3 regions of the Brucella sp. NBRC 12953 genome follow, and region 1 is predicted to be linked to each of the others. Evidence: predicted binding sites of a transcription regulator. Region 1 holds the regulator's gene; each other region holds the start of a gene.

Region 1 (5,182 bases):
ACCAATGCCAGCAGGTGCAGATAGCATCGTTATTCAGGAAGACACGGAGCGCTTCGGCGACAAGCTGACGATCCGGCAAGGCCTCGATAAAGGTCGGCACATTCGTCGGGCGGGTCTCGATTTCGCACCCGCCGATGTTGTTCTTCCGGTTGGCAAGGCACTCGACGCCCCGGCACTTTCCCTTGCTGCGGCCAGTGGCAACGCAGCCATCTCCGTTTTCAAACAGCCCCGCATTGCAATACTCGCGACTGGAGACGAGCTCGTCCCGCCCGGTACAGTTCCCGGCCCGGACCAGATTGTCGCCTCCAACAGCGTCGGCATCGCCGAAATCGTTCGCCGCGCAGGCGGCAGGCCTGAAGATATGGGCATTATTATCGACGACCCTGCGAAGATCGAATCCGCAATTAGTGCCGTTCTCGAAGATGGCATCGATGTTCTTGTGACGATTGGCGGCGCGTCGGTTGGAGATCGCGATTACGTTCACGGGGCTTTACAGAATTGTGGTGTCGATCTCGACTTCTGGAAGATCGCGATGCGCCCGGGTAAACCGCTGATGTATGGTCGCAAGACAGTTTCGGGTAAAACCGTGCATGTCATCGGTCTGCCGGGTAATCCGGTTTCAAGCCTTGTCTGCAGTCTCGTATTTCTGCGCCCATTGGTGGCAAAGCTATCGGGCACTGACTTAACTGCAGATATTCGTCCCGCGAAATTTGGTCAGCCAATGAATGCAAACGATCATCGTAGGGACTTTGTTCGTGCGACGGTCGAAAAGGCAATCGACGGCACATTGATTGTAAAGCCATTTCCAGTTCAGGATTCTTCAATGCTTTCTGCTCTTGTGCGTTCCAATGCACTACTGATCAGAGAAGAAAATGCGCCAGCTGCAGCGCTTGGAGATGCTTGCACAATATTGATGCTGTAACGAACGGCATCAATTCCCGCCCTCATTAATCATTTTAAAACCATTGCAGAACAAGACTGGAACATATAGTGTTCGTTCTGGTTTTGTTTTTATTTGATTCTGGTTTGGAGGGTGTAGCGCATGTTGACCCGTAAGCAGCACGAGCTTCTGCTGTTCATTCATGAACGTCTTAAAGAGACGGGCATCCCTCCGTCTTTTGACGAGATGAAAGAGGCTCTCGATCTAGCCTCGAAATCGGGCATTCATCGCCTCATCACGGCCTTGGAAGAACGTGGCTTTATCCGCAGACTTCCTAACAGAGCACGCGCTCTGGAAGTCCTGCGGTTGCCAGATTCGATAGCACCGGGCTTGAACTCGCAGAAGAAGTTCGCTCCGAGCGTCATCGAAGGAAGCCTTGGTAAAGCTCCCCCTCCTCCACCGGCACGCCCTGCTCCGGTCATGGCGGACAATGATTCCTCAACAATGGTTTCTGTGCCTATGATGGGACGCATCGCTGCCGGTGTGCCGATCTCGGCAATCCAGAATCAGACACACTCACTGAGCCTTCCTCCGGAAATGCTGGGTGCCGGTGAACACTACGCTTTGGAAGTCAAAGGCGATTCGATGATCGACGCCGGTATTTTTGACGGCGATACAGTCATCATTAAACGCGGTGATACAGCCAATCCGGGTGAAATTGTCGTCGCACTGGTGGACGACGAAGAAGCGACATTGAAGCGTTTTCGCCGCAAAGGCGCTTCCATCGCGCTGGAAGCAGCAAACCCGGCTTACGAAACCCGCATCTTCGGACCTGACCGCGTGCGCGTTCAGGGCAAGCTTATCGGTCTGATCCGACGCTATTAAATCTTACACATAACCGCTGCACTTCCGTGAGATATGTGGCGGTTAATGTTCATAGTATTTCCGGCAAAAGTGCGAAGCGTCTCCGCAGGGAAATCGGTTCGCCGGACTGATTTCTTTTCCTGCTGCGATGCGTCGGATAATGCGTAAAAACAATCAGTTATAGCGGTTCCAACGATTCATTCTTAGCTGGAACGGCTGTAAGTCTGCCAGAAAACCATGAACTAGAGCGGTTCTGACTTATCTTTAAAAGCTGGAGCCGCTTCGAGCTTAGAGTTCTTTTCAGAGCCAGCCTTCTTTTGATATTCGCGCTCAGCTAGCCCCCGCGCTGCTCGCGAATAAAGACGATGAAGGTGCCAAGGCCTCGCTGGCGCATCAATGGCAAAGCTCAAATGATCTGCATAGCCGGCTAATTTACGAGATTTTGCGGGTTCGAATCGGTAGATTTTATCTTCGTTGTCGACTTCGTGGACAGCCGAAACTGTTGCAGCTTCGCCTTTCGAGGACTCCTTCTTCTGCCCCAGCCTTAGTTCAAGCGTTCCCTTTAAGGCAAGCTCTTTTCGATCCACCACAAGCACATCAGGGCGCTCGCAGCTCAGATTTTTGCCTGCTATCGCGAGAACGACGATATCGCCAATATTGCAGGCGATGTCCTTCATCTCTTCCTGCGCGGTATAAGCAAACATCCGCCCGTCCTGCAAAGGGATCGTACACAGTCCCTCTTCGCAGACAAACGCATCAGTGGCGGATACCAGCTTCTGCTTTTTTACAATCTGCGGCGGAATAAACGTTTCGATCAAATAGGCTGTCTGCCAGTTTTGACCTGTGAATTTTGGCGGCCTGCTGCGATTGGCTGCGAAATTGCCATCAGGTAGGCGCACGGCCACAAATTTTGCATCCTCGCTAACGAGAATGTCTGGCAATGGCGGTCGTATAAAAACGACAAGCCCGGCAATGACAAAGGGTAAAGCCAGCCATCGCAACCGGGTCGTGGAAACAACCGCGATAACAAGCGCTACGGTCCAGAGGATAAGCGTGCTTGCAGGCATGACGCCCGGATTGCCGTCAGGAGAAAAGCTAGCGACCAAACTTGCAATATGCCTGACCAATAGGACACCAAATCCCATGATCTGTAATGGCAGCCAGTCAAGCTGCAATGGCATCAACACCAAGCTCAGCACTGCAAAGGGCATCACAAGGATCGAGATAACCGGCAGGGCCAATACGTTTCCGACGAGGCCTAAGGGTGCGGTGTTGTTGAAATGATAGGCGGCGAATATTCCGCTCGCTATACCGGCAACAATCGATGTTGCTCCTGTCGCCACCGCAGGAACGAGCATTTTTGATACAAATCCGCGTGGATTAGAACGTCGATTTTCATTGGCCGTTTGATTGCGTGCTTTCCTGTCGCTCCACCATGCAAATGCAGCAATCAATCCCGGAGTCGCTGAAAAAGACATCTGAAAACTCGGCCCCAGAATTTCATGCGGAGAAATTGCAATCATCGCGACAGACGCAATCGCAAGATTGCGCATACTGATGGCAGCACGGTCAGCCAGCAATGCGCAGAGCATCACGACAATCATGACGTAACTGCGCTGTGCTGCAACATCCGCACCCGACATGGCGAGATAAAATGTGCAGCTTAGAAGCGAGAGAAAAGCCGCAAACTTTTTGACCGGATATCGGGCGCTAAACCCCGGCATCAGAGCAAACAGCGACCTCAGCGACATCATCACAACGCCAGCGGCCAGCACCATATGCAGGCCGGAAATCGACAGGATATGCGCCAGACCTGCCTTGCGCAGATCCTCATTCGTTTCTTCGCTGATCCCTGCTCGCTCACCCGCTATGAGCGCTGCGGCAACACTGCCATCCTCACCAGAGAGCACTTCCGCAATACGTTCGGAAACATGCACGCGTAACTGAGCAATGGAACTCGCAATTTTTGCCGTCATGTCGTTTGGTCCTGGCACATCGGCAATCTTTGGTGTTCCAAGAAAGAAACCGTTGGCACCGATACCGCCGAAATAGGCATGGAAGGCAAAATCGTAATTCCCCGGCCGCACAGGTCCCGAAGGCACCCTCAGGCGCGCAAAGCCGGTTAGCCCGCTACCAATCGTCGTATTGGCCGGAATGTCGCGTGCAGTAATGCGGATGCGGTGCGGTGCGTAGCGAAGTTTCGGCCTTTGCGTTTCAAGCAGATCAAGCGTCACACGCCAGCTGCCATTGTCGCGATATTCGAGACCAGCCACTCGGCCGGTAACGCGCGTTGCAACCTCTGAACCCAACAATTGCGTGCTTCGTCGTTCAGTCTCAAATTTCCCCGCTATCATGCCGAGCTGCAGAGCCACGACGAGCGTCAGCAATTGCGATAGCAAGAAGCGTTTGCGCACAAAAAAGCGCAATATAAAGACCGCTGTCAGGGTCGAAAGGAGCGGCACCCAGTCAGGCTCGAAAGAAAGCGTGAAATAGACAACTGCTCCCACGCCCATCATCACGGGAAACAGAAGGAAGAATATCCCGCGACCCACTTCCCGACTCAGCGCTCTGCTTAAGTTCAACCACGCGGCGTCTAGTAGAACGCGCGCGCGTTCAGAAGGCGCTAGAACTCGATCTGGCAGGGCAGTAGGATAAATTTCTTCGTGTTCATCCGGAGCCCACGGAGCGGGCATCAAAGCGCGAGCCAAACCATCGGGCATGTCTTTGACAAATGCCCGTTCGCTGATCTCCTGTGCTTCCCTTGTGCCCGTCATGCCCCCGCCTGACTGCAAAAGTGCTCCCCGCTAACCTAAAGAAGAATACCGGATCGGTGCGAAAGGGACGTCAAGCCCTTGCGCGCTGTGCTACCTATGCTACATGAACGCCAGCCAAAATCGAGAGGGTTCGCGTCGAGAGCCCCGATTGCCTGTAGAACACAATCAAACGGGCACTATATACTCTAATTCTGCCTCGCCCTCGGCGTCCTGCCGCAGTCCCACGAGGCTCTGACACAGTGGAGCTGTCATGTCGAAACCGGTCGTCACCCGTTTTGCCCCTTCGCCCACGGGTTATCTGCATATTGGCGGAGCTCGCACGGCTCTTTTTAACTGGCTTTACGCAAAGCACACCGGCGGCAAGATGCTGCTGCGCATCGAAGATACCGATCGCGAACGCTCCACCGATGCAGCCACAGCCGCAATTCTGGACGGCCTGAACTGGCTTGGTCTCGATTGGGATGGCGATGCAATTTCTCAGTTTGAGCGCGCTCCACGCCACCGTGAAGTGGCCGAAGAACTGGTTGCAGATGGCAAAGCCTATTATTGCTATGCAACGCCGGAAGAGCTCGAAGAAATGCGCGAAAAGGCACGCGCTGAAGGTCGTCCGCCGCGCTATGATGGCCGCTGGCGTGACCGCGATCCTTCGGAGGCACCTGCAGGC
Region 2 (5,182 bases), on a different contig from region 1:
TTCTCCCAGTTCATCATTGTTAAATTTTTCCCATCAATGAGAAATAATCGATAATTTTCTAACGAATATTCATGCTCCATTGTAAGTCTGAATTCAATGGAGATGCTAAATATGGACTGCGAAATCCTACTTGATGCGATTGGTGAAGCAGAATTGCTCAGAAAAGCTCCACACACACCCAAACAGCCCGGACCAGGGGAAGTAAGAATTCGTCACAATGCGATTGGTGTGAATTTTGTCGATATCTATCACCGGACAGGCCTGTACCCCGTGCCTCATTTCCCGATCATTCTGGGTGTTGAAGGCGCCGGCTTTATTGAAGCAGTGGGCGACAATGTGTCCGATCTCAAACCCGGTGACCGGGTAGCCTATGCCGGTCTTCCCATAGGAGCATACGCCTCAACGCGGCTACTCCCCGCAGATCGTGCCCTCAAATTACCCGAACATGTATCCAGTGATGAAGCAGCCGCAAACTTGTTGCGCGGGATCACGGCACACATGCTTCTCACCCAATCTTTTCACGTTGATAGCAACACTACAGTGCTGATCCATGCAGCGGCGGGCGGCTTGGGAACGATCCTGACGCGGTGGGCAAAACATCTCGGCGCCACAGTGATAGGAACGGTTAGCACAGAACTTAAAGCGTCTATCGTTACAAGGAATGGAGCCGACCATGTGGTTGTGGGACGAGACACTGATTTTGTTGCTGCAATTAAAAAGCTGACGGATGGGCGAGGCGTCAACGTAGCTTATGATGGAATTGGCGGCGAAACGCTTACGAAAACTGCAAAATGTATTCAACCATCTGGAGCATTGGTCAGTGTCGGGCAAGCAGGTGGACGCATTGCTCAAAGCACAGTTGACGAACTCACGAACCAGACAGCCTTTTCCTTCATGCGACCAAGTGTGATCTCTTATGTCAACGACATTAACAACTACCGTGCTTCCGCAACCGAACTGTTCAAATTTATGGACAAAGGAATAAAAGGGACAATCAGCGAAAAAATCCCGCTCGCTGAAGCGGCACGAGCTCATAAAATGCTTGAAGCTGGCCACTCTTCCGGAGCTATGCTGTTAATTCCATAACAACATAGTATCCGAATAGTCCTCTAAAAAGGAAACGGGTAATCAACGCCGATCAGATAGAGGCCATAGGGCGGCGCGACCTGACCGCAGGCTTTGCGGTCCCTGGCCTCAAGTGCTGACTGCAGATCATCAGCCGTCCAGCGGCCAACGCCAACTTCCATCAGGCTTCCTGCAAAGGAACGCACCTGATTATGCAGGAACGAACGCGCTGAAACGCGCATTTCGACATAGTCACCATTGCGCGTGATATCCAGCCGGTCGAGTGTCTTGACCGGACTTTTTGCCTGACATTGCGTTGCGCGAAATGTCGTGAAGTCATGCTCACCCAGAAGCCGCTTTGCAGCCTCATGCATCGCTTCGTGGTCAAGGCGCTTCTGCACCCACCACACGCGCTGATAATCAATCGCCAGCGGCGAACGTCGATTGTGAATGCGATAAAGATAGTGCCGGGCGCGCGCCGAAAACCGCGCATCGAAAGCATCCGTCGTCTTCTCGACATTGAGAATGCTGATGCGTTCATCTGCCATCACCAGATGCGCATTGAGCGCATCGCGCACTTTCGCAGCACCCCAATCTTTTGTCAGATCAACATGAATGACCTGCGCGCTCGCATGAACGCCTGCATCGGTGCGGCCTGCCGCACTCAGCGTCAGATCTTCTCCACAAAACTTCTTGAACGCCTGCTCAATCGCGTTCTGCACGGCATGGCCGTTTTCCTGCCGCTGCCAGCCGACATAGGGCGTGCCGTCATATTCGACAGTGATCTTGTAACGAGGCACCGCTCAGAGAACCTTCGTCACAGACGCTCCACGCAGAAACTCCTGCGCGGGCAAAGGTTTACCGCCTGAACGTTGTAACGTTACGAGCCGCACAGCACCCTCTCCGCACGCAATCGTCAGGCGATCATCAAGTATAGTTCCCGGAGCGCCGCTTCCCTCGCCCAATGTGGAGCGCTGGAGTTTGACACGTTCAACGACACCGTTGATTTCCATCTCGCACCAGGCGCCCGGAAATGGTGAGATGCCACGGATCGTATTGTGAACATCCTTCGCAGGCTTCGACCAGTCGATACGCGCTTCGGCCTTATCGATCTTGGCGGCATAGGTCACGCCTTCCTCTGGCTGAGACTGAAGTGTGAGACTTTCGCGCTCAAGCGCACCGAGCGCACGCACCATCAGGTCAGCACCGATAAGGCTTAAACGATCATGCAGCTCGCCTGCAGTCATGTCCGGCGTGATCGCAACTCTTTCGGCCATGGCGACAGGACCCGTATCAAGCCCTGCATCCATTTTCATGATCATCATGCCGGTTTCTGTATCGCCAGACATAATGGCCCGCTGAATGGGAGCAGCCCCGCGCCAGCGCGGAAGAAGCGACGCATGACCGTTATAGCAACCCAAACGCGGCGCATCGAGAATGGCCTGTGGCAGCAGAAGGCCATAGGCCACTACGATTGCCACGTCCGCTTCGAGACTTGCAAAAACGTCCTGCTCTTCCGTGCCTTTCAGGCTTTTCGGCGTGAAAACCGGAATGCCGAATTCCTCGGCCTTTTCATGCACAGGCGACTTGGTCAGTTCCAGTCCGCGACGGCCAGCCGGACGCGGTGGCTGCGAGTAAACCGCAACGACTTCATAGCCCTGTCCGATGATGGCTGTGAGGATTGGCACGGAGAAATCCGGCGTCCCCATAAAGACAATCCGCATTACAAAGCCCTGTTTGACGCACGCTGACTGGCGAGCTTCTTGAACTTCTTGATGACCATATCGCGCTTGAGCTTGGAGATATGATCGATAAACAGCACACCATTGAGATGGTCTATTTCATGCTGCAGGCAGGTCGCCATCAGCCCATCGGCTTCCATCGACTTTTCCTTGCCGTCCGCATCGAAATAATTGACCTTGATGGTCGCAGGCCGCTCGACCTCGGCATAATAATCCGGGATCGAAAGACAGCCTTCTTCATAGACGCTGCGTTCGTCCGATGAGGCGACAATCTCCGGATTGATAAAGACATGCGGCGCCTTCGGCTCGTCTTCCTTGGCCAGATCAATCACCAGCATCCGCAGAGGCTCGCCCACCTGAATGGCGGCAAGGCCAATACCCGGCGCGTCATACATGGTGTCGAACATGTCGCCGGCAAATTTGCGCAACTGATCGTCAAAGCGCTCGACAGGCTTGGAAAGCTGGCGCAAGACGGGATCGGGAAGGATGATGAGCGGTTTAATAGACATGCGCTTCACGTAATCGCTTGCGCGAGAATCGTCAATTGTAACTTGCAAAATGTTCTTGTTTTGATCTCATCAAGGCGACACGAATCAGTTAAGCTTGCGCAATGGAAAACCAGAATCTCTTGAACGAACCGCTTTTGCAGCTTGGTGCAACCTCCTTCACGCTGGGAGATATTCTCCTTGCGGGCATTGTCGTGCTGGTCCTGTGCCTCGCCATTTTCCTCATTGCGGCAGCGCGTTCTGCACGTCTTCGCGCGGTTGCGGAAGCACAGGCTGAAGACCGTGCGCGTGATGCGGAATATCGCATGGCGGAGATTCTGAAAGCACAATCCGAAATGCAGGGCCGGATGCAAACCATGGCCGAAGTGTTCGGTTCCCGGCAGGCAGAGCTCAACCAGTCGATCCGTGAACGGCTCGACGGTATGACGCATCGCATCGGCCAGACCATGACCGAGCAGACCCGTTCGACACATGAAAACCTCGCAAAACTGCAGGAGCGTCTTGCAGTCATCGACACAGCGCAGAACAATATCCAGTCGCTTGCCGGTCAGGTCGTGCAGTTGCAGGCGATCCTTGCCAACAAGCAGACGCGCGGTGCCTTTGGCCAGTCGCGCATGGAAGCGATCATTGCCGATGGCCTACCGCAGGGCGCTTACGAGTTTCAGGCGACACTATCCAACGGCACGCGCCCCGATTGCCTTGTAAAGATGCCAAACAACGCGCCTTCACTGGTCATCGACGCGAAGTTCCCGCTTGAAGCATGGAACTCCATGCGCGAAACGGAACAGCCGGAAGCGCGCAAGACAGCCGTTGCACAGTTCCGCCGCGATATGGAAGTGCATATCAAGGATGTTTCTGACAAATATCTGATTACTGGCGAAACACAGGATACGGCTTTCCTGTTCGTGCCATCGGAATCTATTTTTGCCGATATTCATGAGCATTTCGAGGCGCTGATCCAGCGCGCACACCGGGCGCGGATCGTTATTGTCTCGCCATCGCTCCTGATGCTGTCCATTCAGGTTATTCAGGCGATCCTCAAAGATGCTCGTATGCGCGAACAGGCGCATGTCATTCAGGGTGAAGTGATCCGTCTGATGGAAGATGTAGGCCGCCTTGATGAGCGTGTGCGCAAGCTGCAAACCCATTTTGTGCAGGCCAATAAGGATATTGACGACATTCTGGTGTCTTCCAATAAGGTCACCAAGCGCGGTGCGAAGATCGAAGCACTGGAATTTGGCCCGGCACCGGCTGAAGAGCCCCAGCGACCGACGCGACAGTCGGATAACGCTCCCACCCAAATGCGCCTGCGCGTGGTGGATGAGGATTAGAGCGCATCCGGAAAAGTGTGAAACATTTTTCGGATAAAGATGAGCGTTAAAGCGAAGATTTAGAGCGACGATCTGATCCACTCGGATCGAAACGCGCTTCAAATTCTACCAAACAAAGAAGCCCGCAACTTGCGGGCTTTGTCTTATTCAGGTTTTGACGTGCTGTCAGAGTGACCAAGATCGCGATCAGGCCAGACCAGATCACGCACACGTTGCTTCAATACCTTGGCTTCCGGAAACCCACCGTCACGCTTGCGCTCCCAGATGAGTTCATCTTGACCGCCCGGCATAGACAGATGGATTTCAAACACACCACCTGTGCCGGGCCGCAGAGCGACCTCGCCCAAGTCCTGCCCGAATGTCTGCAGCAACTCCTGCGCCAGCCATGCAGCCCGCAGCATCCAGTTACATTGCGTGCAGTAGGTGATGGAAATGCGGGGTAAAATATCTATCAAATTTGTCTCGGTTTCTGTCCAACGATAATATCAAAACAAAAAAAGAGGTGCCCAAAGGCACCTCATTGTATTTTTAATCATCA
Region 3 (5,182 bases), on a different contig from region 1:
CCCGAATGAAGACCGAGAGCATAGCGGCCGCCGAAATCATCACGTCATCGGTTGTGATGATCGAAGCGCGCTTGTTGTTGGTTAGCTCCGCATAGGCCTTGAGGCCACGTGTCAATGCAATGCGCAATCCTGCTTCATGCGTGCCGCCGTCGCCCGTCGGGATCGTATTACAATAGGAGTTGACGAAGCCATCACCACCATACCACGACACCGCCCATTCAACAGCACCATGCCCACCCTGCTTTTCAGTGCGGCCCGAGAAAATCTCGCGCGTCACCTGATGTTCTTTGCCGAGCGAAGCAGAGAGATAATCCTTGAGGCCGCCGGGGAAGTGGAAAACAGCCTTTTCCGGAGTTTCCTTCTTCGGGTCGAGAAGCGACGGATCACAGCTCCAGCGAATTTCTACGCCGCCAAACAGATAGGCCTTCGAGCGCGCCATGCGATAAAGTCGGTGCGGATCGAATTGCGCGGTTTTGCCGAAGATATCCGGGTCAGGATGAAAGCGAACGCGCGTACCACGACGATTGTGGACTTCGCCGACATCTTCAAGCCCGCCCTGCGGAATGCCGCGCGAAAAGCGCTGGCGATAAAGGCGGCGATTGCGCGCGACTTCGACTTCCAGAACATCTGAAAGTGCGTTGACCACCGAAACACCCACGCCGTGCAGACCGCCGGATGTTTCATAGGCTTTGCCGTCGAACTTACCGCCTGCGTGCAGCTTGGTCATGATAACTTCAAGTGTCGATTTTCCCGGGACCTGCGGGTGCTCATCAACCGGAATGCCGCGTCCGTTATCGCTGACGGTCAGAAAGCCTTCGGCGTCGAGATTGACCTCAATGAAATTGGCATGGCCTGCAACGGCTTCGTCCATCGAGTTATCGATGACTTCCGCGAAGAGGTGGTGCAGGGCTTTTTCGTCGGTGCCGCCGATATACATGCCGGGGCGCAGGCGAACCGGTTCCAGCCCTTCGAGAACGCGAATGGAGGAGGCGTTGTAATCATCAGCGCCTGATGAAACAGGCGGAGCCTTGGTTGCAACAGGGGCTGACTTTGGTGCAGATGGTGTCGTTGCCGTTTGCGCAACAGGCGTCGATGCAGGAGCCTTTTTGGGCTGCTGCTCCATCTGCCGTTCACGGGCATTGTTGACTACTCTGGAAAAGAGATCGTTGCTGTCGTCCATCTTTGTCCGAAAAGCTTTCTGTCTGAAACCGAAAGAACCGCCCCCACTGAACGGCACGAAATAAAGTTAGCTGCGAATCACACAGATAATGCCACGGGAATACCCGCAATGCGAACAAAGTTCGCCTTACGTTCCGCTTTTGCCCGAAGTTATCAAATGGTTTTGCTCGTAGCGAAGCCGATTTGCACCAGAAACATGGCGAAAGTCAAACCGGGCGTTTTTCTTGCGTGAATTAAGATGGAAACGGGCAGGCCATTCGCGTAAGCGCAATGGGAGTGAGAAAATTGCGAGTAGTGAGATGCAGGGCAGGGTAGCAGGCGGCACAGAAGCGCACGTAAAGGGCATGGCGATCATGGTCCTCTCGGTACTGCTGCTGCCGCTTATGGATGCCATCGGTAAATGGCTTGCCATGATGGATAATATGCCGCCGGCTACTGTCACCTTCATGCGCTTTTTCATTCAATCAGTGCTGATGTTTTTCGTGCTGATCGTCATGAGTGGTTTCGCGTCTTTACGGACCACGCATCTTGTCGGCAATCTTGTGCGCGGCGCGCTGATGGGCTTTGGCGGAACGTGTTTCTTCACCGCTGTCAAATATATGCCTCTGGCAGATGCTATGGCTGTATTTTTTGCTGAACCATTGATCCTAACGCTGCTTTCGGCCGTCTTCCTGAAGGAAAAAGTCGGCTGGCGTCGTTTTAGCGCTGTGGGTATCGGTCTGATCGGAACAATGATCGTTATTCAGCCAAGCTTCGAAATTTTCGGTGCGGTTTCCTTATTGCCCCTCGCAACCGCCGTAACTTTTGCGATTTATCTGATCCTGAACCGTAAATATGGCGCTAAGGAAAGCCCGGTCGTCATGCAGTTTTATGCTGGCATCGGTGGGGCAGCGCTGGCAGCACTGGCGATGGTATTCGGCACAGGTTTGGGCATTGAAGATTTGAGTTTTGCACTGCCGCATAGCCTGCAGCCTTGGCTGCTTCTGCTTTTGCTGGGTACGATCGGTACGGTCAGTCATCTGCTCGTGGTGCAGGCATTCAAACTCGCACCGGCATCCATGCTTGCACCTTTCCAGTATCTGGAAATCGTCAATGCGGTTCTGGTCGGTTTGATTGTGTTTGGCGATTTTCCGACGCCGTCCAAATGGTTCGGCATCGCGATTATCGTGGGATCAGGTTTCTATGTCTTCATGCGCGAGCGGCGCGTGAAGAGCGTCTGATTATTTGGGCTGGCGAGGTCCAAAGACGTTTTCGAAGGCCCTGCCCAACGCAACATCGACATCGCCCATCGTTACCGGAAGGCCGAGATCGACGAGGCTTGTTACGCCGTAATCAGCAATGCCACACGGAACGATGCCGCCAAAATGTTCGAGTTCCGGCTCGACATTGATTGCAATGCCATGGAAGCTCACCCAACGGCGCAGACGGATGCCAATAGCAGCAATCTTGTCTTCGCACATGCCACCATTGGCAAGCAGCGGCTTTTCCGGACGGACAACCCAGACGCCAACGCGATCTGCACGCCTTTCACCTTTAACATTAAACTGCGCGAGCGTTTCGACAATCCATTGCTCAAGCGCAGTCACAAATGCGCGCACATCTTCACGGCGCCGCTTCAGGTCGAGCATGACATAGGCCACACGCTGGCCGGGACCGTGATAGGTATATTCGCCACCGCGTCCGGTGTTGAACACGGGAAAGCGATCCGGGGTCAGCAGGTCCGCTGATTGAGCACTGGTGCCAGCCGTGTAGAGCGATGGATGCTCGACGAGCCAGACGAGTTCGTTCGCCGTTCCTTCCCGAATAGCTGCCACGCGCGCTTCCATAAAAGCGAGCGCTTCGTCGTAATCCGTCAAACCGTCCGATATCAGCCAATCAACGGGCGGTGAGTCGGCCATGACTGGGAAGAAGTGCGTTTCCTTCTCCTGCGCGGTGACTTCGGATTGTTCGGAAAAAAGAGCAGAGCTATCGTTCATGATCGCAGCATATGGCGCTTTTTATGCTCTACCGCCAGATGTCAAAATGCCTCTACGCGAAAGCGTGATGTCAGGTGATCGTTGGGCCTGCGCTCATCCTATGATCAAAGCCCGGAAATACATCGGCCGTGATCGGCGCGAGCACATTGATTTTCAAGCCTGTGGGATCAAAGTCGATGTCGCAGCGTGCCTTGAGTTCTTCGGCAAGAACAAGTCGGATAAGCCGCTGGCCAAAGCCGCGTCGTGAAGGTCGCGTAACGGAGGGACCATTGGTTTCCAGCCAACGCATCTGGAATTTCTTTTCGCCCTGATCATCGACAATACCCCAGCTGAAATCGATGCTGCCATGCTCATTGGACAGGGCACCGTACTTCACCGCATTTGTTGTAAGCTCATAGAGACCGAGAGAAAGCGAGACCGTTACCCGGTCACTTACAAAGAGCGAAGGGCCGCTCATGCGGATGCGATTGCCAAAAGTTCTGTTGAATGGAGCCAATGCCGTATTGGCGATCTGCGTAATCGTTGCGCCACCCCAGTCATCTTGCAACAGCATGTCATGTGCCTGGGCGAGCGCATGAAGACGCTCGTTGAACAGCTGGCTTGCCTGTTCGGAACTGTCTGCATTGCGTAAAGTCTGGTTGGCGATGGATTGCACCATGGCCATAGAGTTTTTGAAGCGGTGGGAGATTTCCCTCGTCACCAATGCCTTGTCAGCTTCGGTCTGCTTGCGTTCGGTCACATCCAGCATAACGCCAAGCAATGTCGGATTGTCGCCGAGCAGCGCTTTGGCTCGTGTTTCCACCCAGATCGTCTGCCCGGTTCTGTTTACGATCCGATATTCCATGGAATACGGCTCGCCAGTTAAAAAAGCAGCTTCGGTCTGTTGAATCACTGACATACGATCTTCAAGCGCGATCAGCTCAAGAATCTGGTCAAAATTGATGTGTTCGTCGTCCCTAAAACCAAAAATCCGGCGGCACTCAGCAGAACCGGTCACGCTCCCTGTCTTCAGATCGCGGGTCCAATAGCCGATATTTGCGGCATTTACGATGTAATCAAGATAGTTCTGATGCCGTCTGGTCTCACTGGAAAGCGTGTCACGCTCTTGTTGCAACTCAACCAAACGCTTTAGCTCGAGCGTGACATCGAGTTGTGTGGAAACGAAATGCTGGATTACACCATCAGAGCTTCTGACTGGTGAAATATGCAGCCGGTTCCAAAAAGCTTCACCTGATTTTTTATAGTTTAATATGTCGATATCGATTGAAGTGCCCGCTGCAATTGCTGTTTTTATTGCAATCACATCATCCGGATTGGTTCCAGAACCTTGCAGGAAACGGCAATTTTGGCCGATCACCTCATCTGTCGAATATCCCGTCAGCAGCAAAAAAGCTTTGTTCGCAAAGACAATCGGGTTGTCGGAAAATTGCGGATTGGTGATGAGCATAGGTGTGGGTGTATTTTCTACAGCCGCCAGAAAAGGATCGGCGTCTTTGGAAATCATGTCTGCAGCATAAAATCTGGATGCTTCCAACTCAGTTGACACGACAAACCCCACCATAAACGCGCTGTTACGACGCCCATCAGTCACGGGCAAAACTAACTGATAATGTGAACCATGGCGAACAAAATCGATTTGAGACTTAAAGCAGTTCCAGCAAAAGTGGGAACCGGTTTTGCGTCGGATAATGCTTAAAAAAATTCACAGCGGTTCCTGCGGTTCAGTCTTAACTGGAGCCGCCGTAAGTATGATTGGGAGCAACCTGACATAGGTCTCAACTCACGAGATTGCTTTTCCCTAAATCGTGCCAGTCACTTGTCAGATGTATAGGGTGCTATATATTCCTCACTATCATTCAGCACACGTTCATCTAGCATCGATAATGATGTGTGCAGTTGAACTGGAGAACAAGATGATAAACACCTTGAAGAAAATGATGGTTGGCTTAGTCGGCGCAACTTTTATGATCGGTGCGATGGCGCCTGTCTCTGCTGCTCCGGTCCTGCCAACTGCTCAGGTTGTTGAT

What was found. Region 1 encodes LexA, which represses DNA repair genes until DNA is damaged. Its sites were predicted from a motif close to TGTTCNNNNTGTGTTCNG; they were not measured.
Positions count from the first base shown of each region.
Region 2: a site for LexA is predicted at 3,367-3,384, ahead of def (peptide deformylase). Genes of this name have one in related genera too.
Region 3: a site for LexA is predicted at 1,299-1,316, ahead of parE (DNA topoisomerase IV subunit B). Genes of this name have one in related genera too.

Region 1 covers NZ_BAABSV010000001.1:710,813-715,994, forward strand. Annotated here, with positions in the region: gene ABWV94_RS03455 (molybdopterin molybdotransferase MoeA) at 1-922, shown strand, start outside; gene lexA (transcriptional repressor LexA) at 1,043-1,765, shown strand; gene ABWV94_RS03465 (ComEC/Rec2 family competence protein) at 1,987-4,518, opposite strand; gene gltX (glutamate--tRNA ligase) at 4,769-5,182, shown strand, end outside.
Region 2 covers NZ_BAABSV010000004.1:497,514-502,695, forward strand. Annotated here, with positions in the region: gene ABWV94_RS12640 (LysR family transcriptional regulator) at 1-80, opposite strand, end outside; gene ABWV94_RS12645 (quinone oxidoreductase family protein) at 112-1,086, shown strand; gene truA (tRNA pseudouridine(38-40) synthase TruA) at 1,110-1,865, opposite strand; gene fmt (methionyl-tRNA formyltransferase) at 1,869-2,789, opposite strand; gene def (peptide deformylase) at 2,789-3,316, opposite strand; gene ABWV94_RS12665 (DNA recombination protein RmuC) at 3,418-4,644, shown strand; gene ABWV94_RS12670 (Rdx family protein) at 4,788-5,096, opposite strand; gene lepA (translation elongation factor 4) at 5,173-5,182, opposite strand, start outside.
Region 3 covers NZ_BAABSV010000005.1:187,203-192,384, reverse strand. Annotated here, with positions in the region: gene parE (DNA topoisomerase IV subunit B) at 1-1,180, opposite strand, end outside; gene ABWV94_RS13910 (DMT family transporter) at 1,479-2,399, shown strand; gene lipB (lipoyl(octanoyl) transferase LipB) at 2,400-3,077, opposite strand; gene ABWV94_RS13900 (HWE histidine kinase domain-containing protein) at 3,226-4,659, opposite strand; gene ABWV94_RS13895 (BA14K family protein) at 5,069-5,182, shown strand, end outside.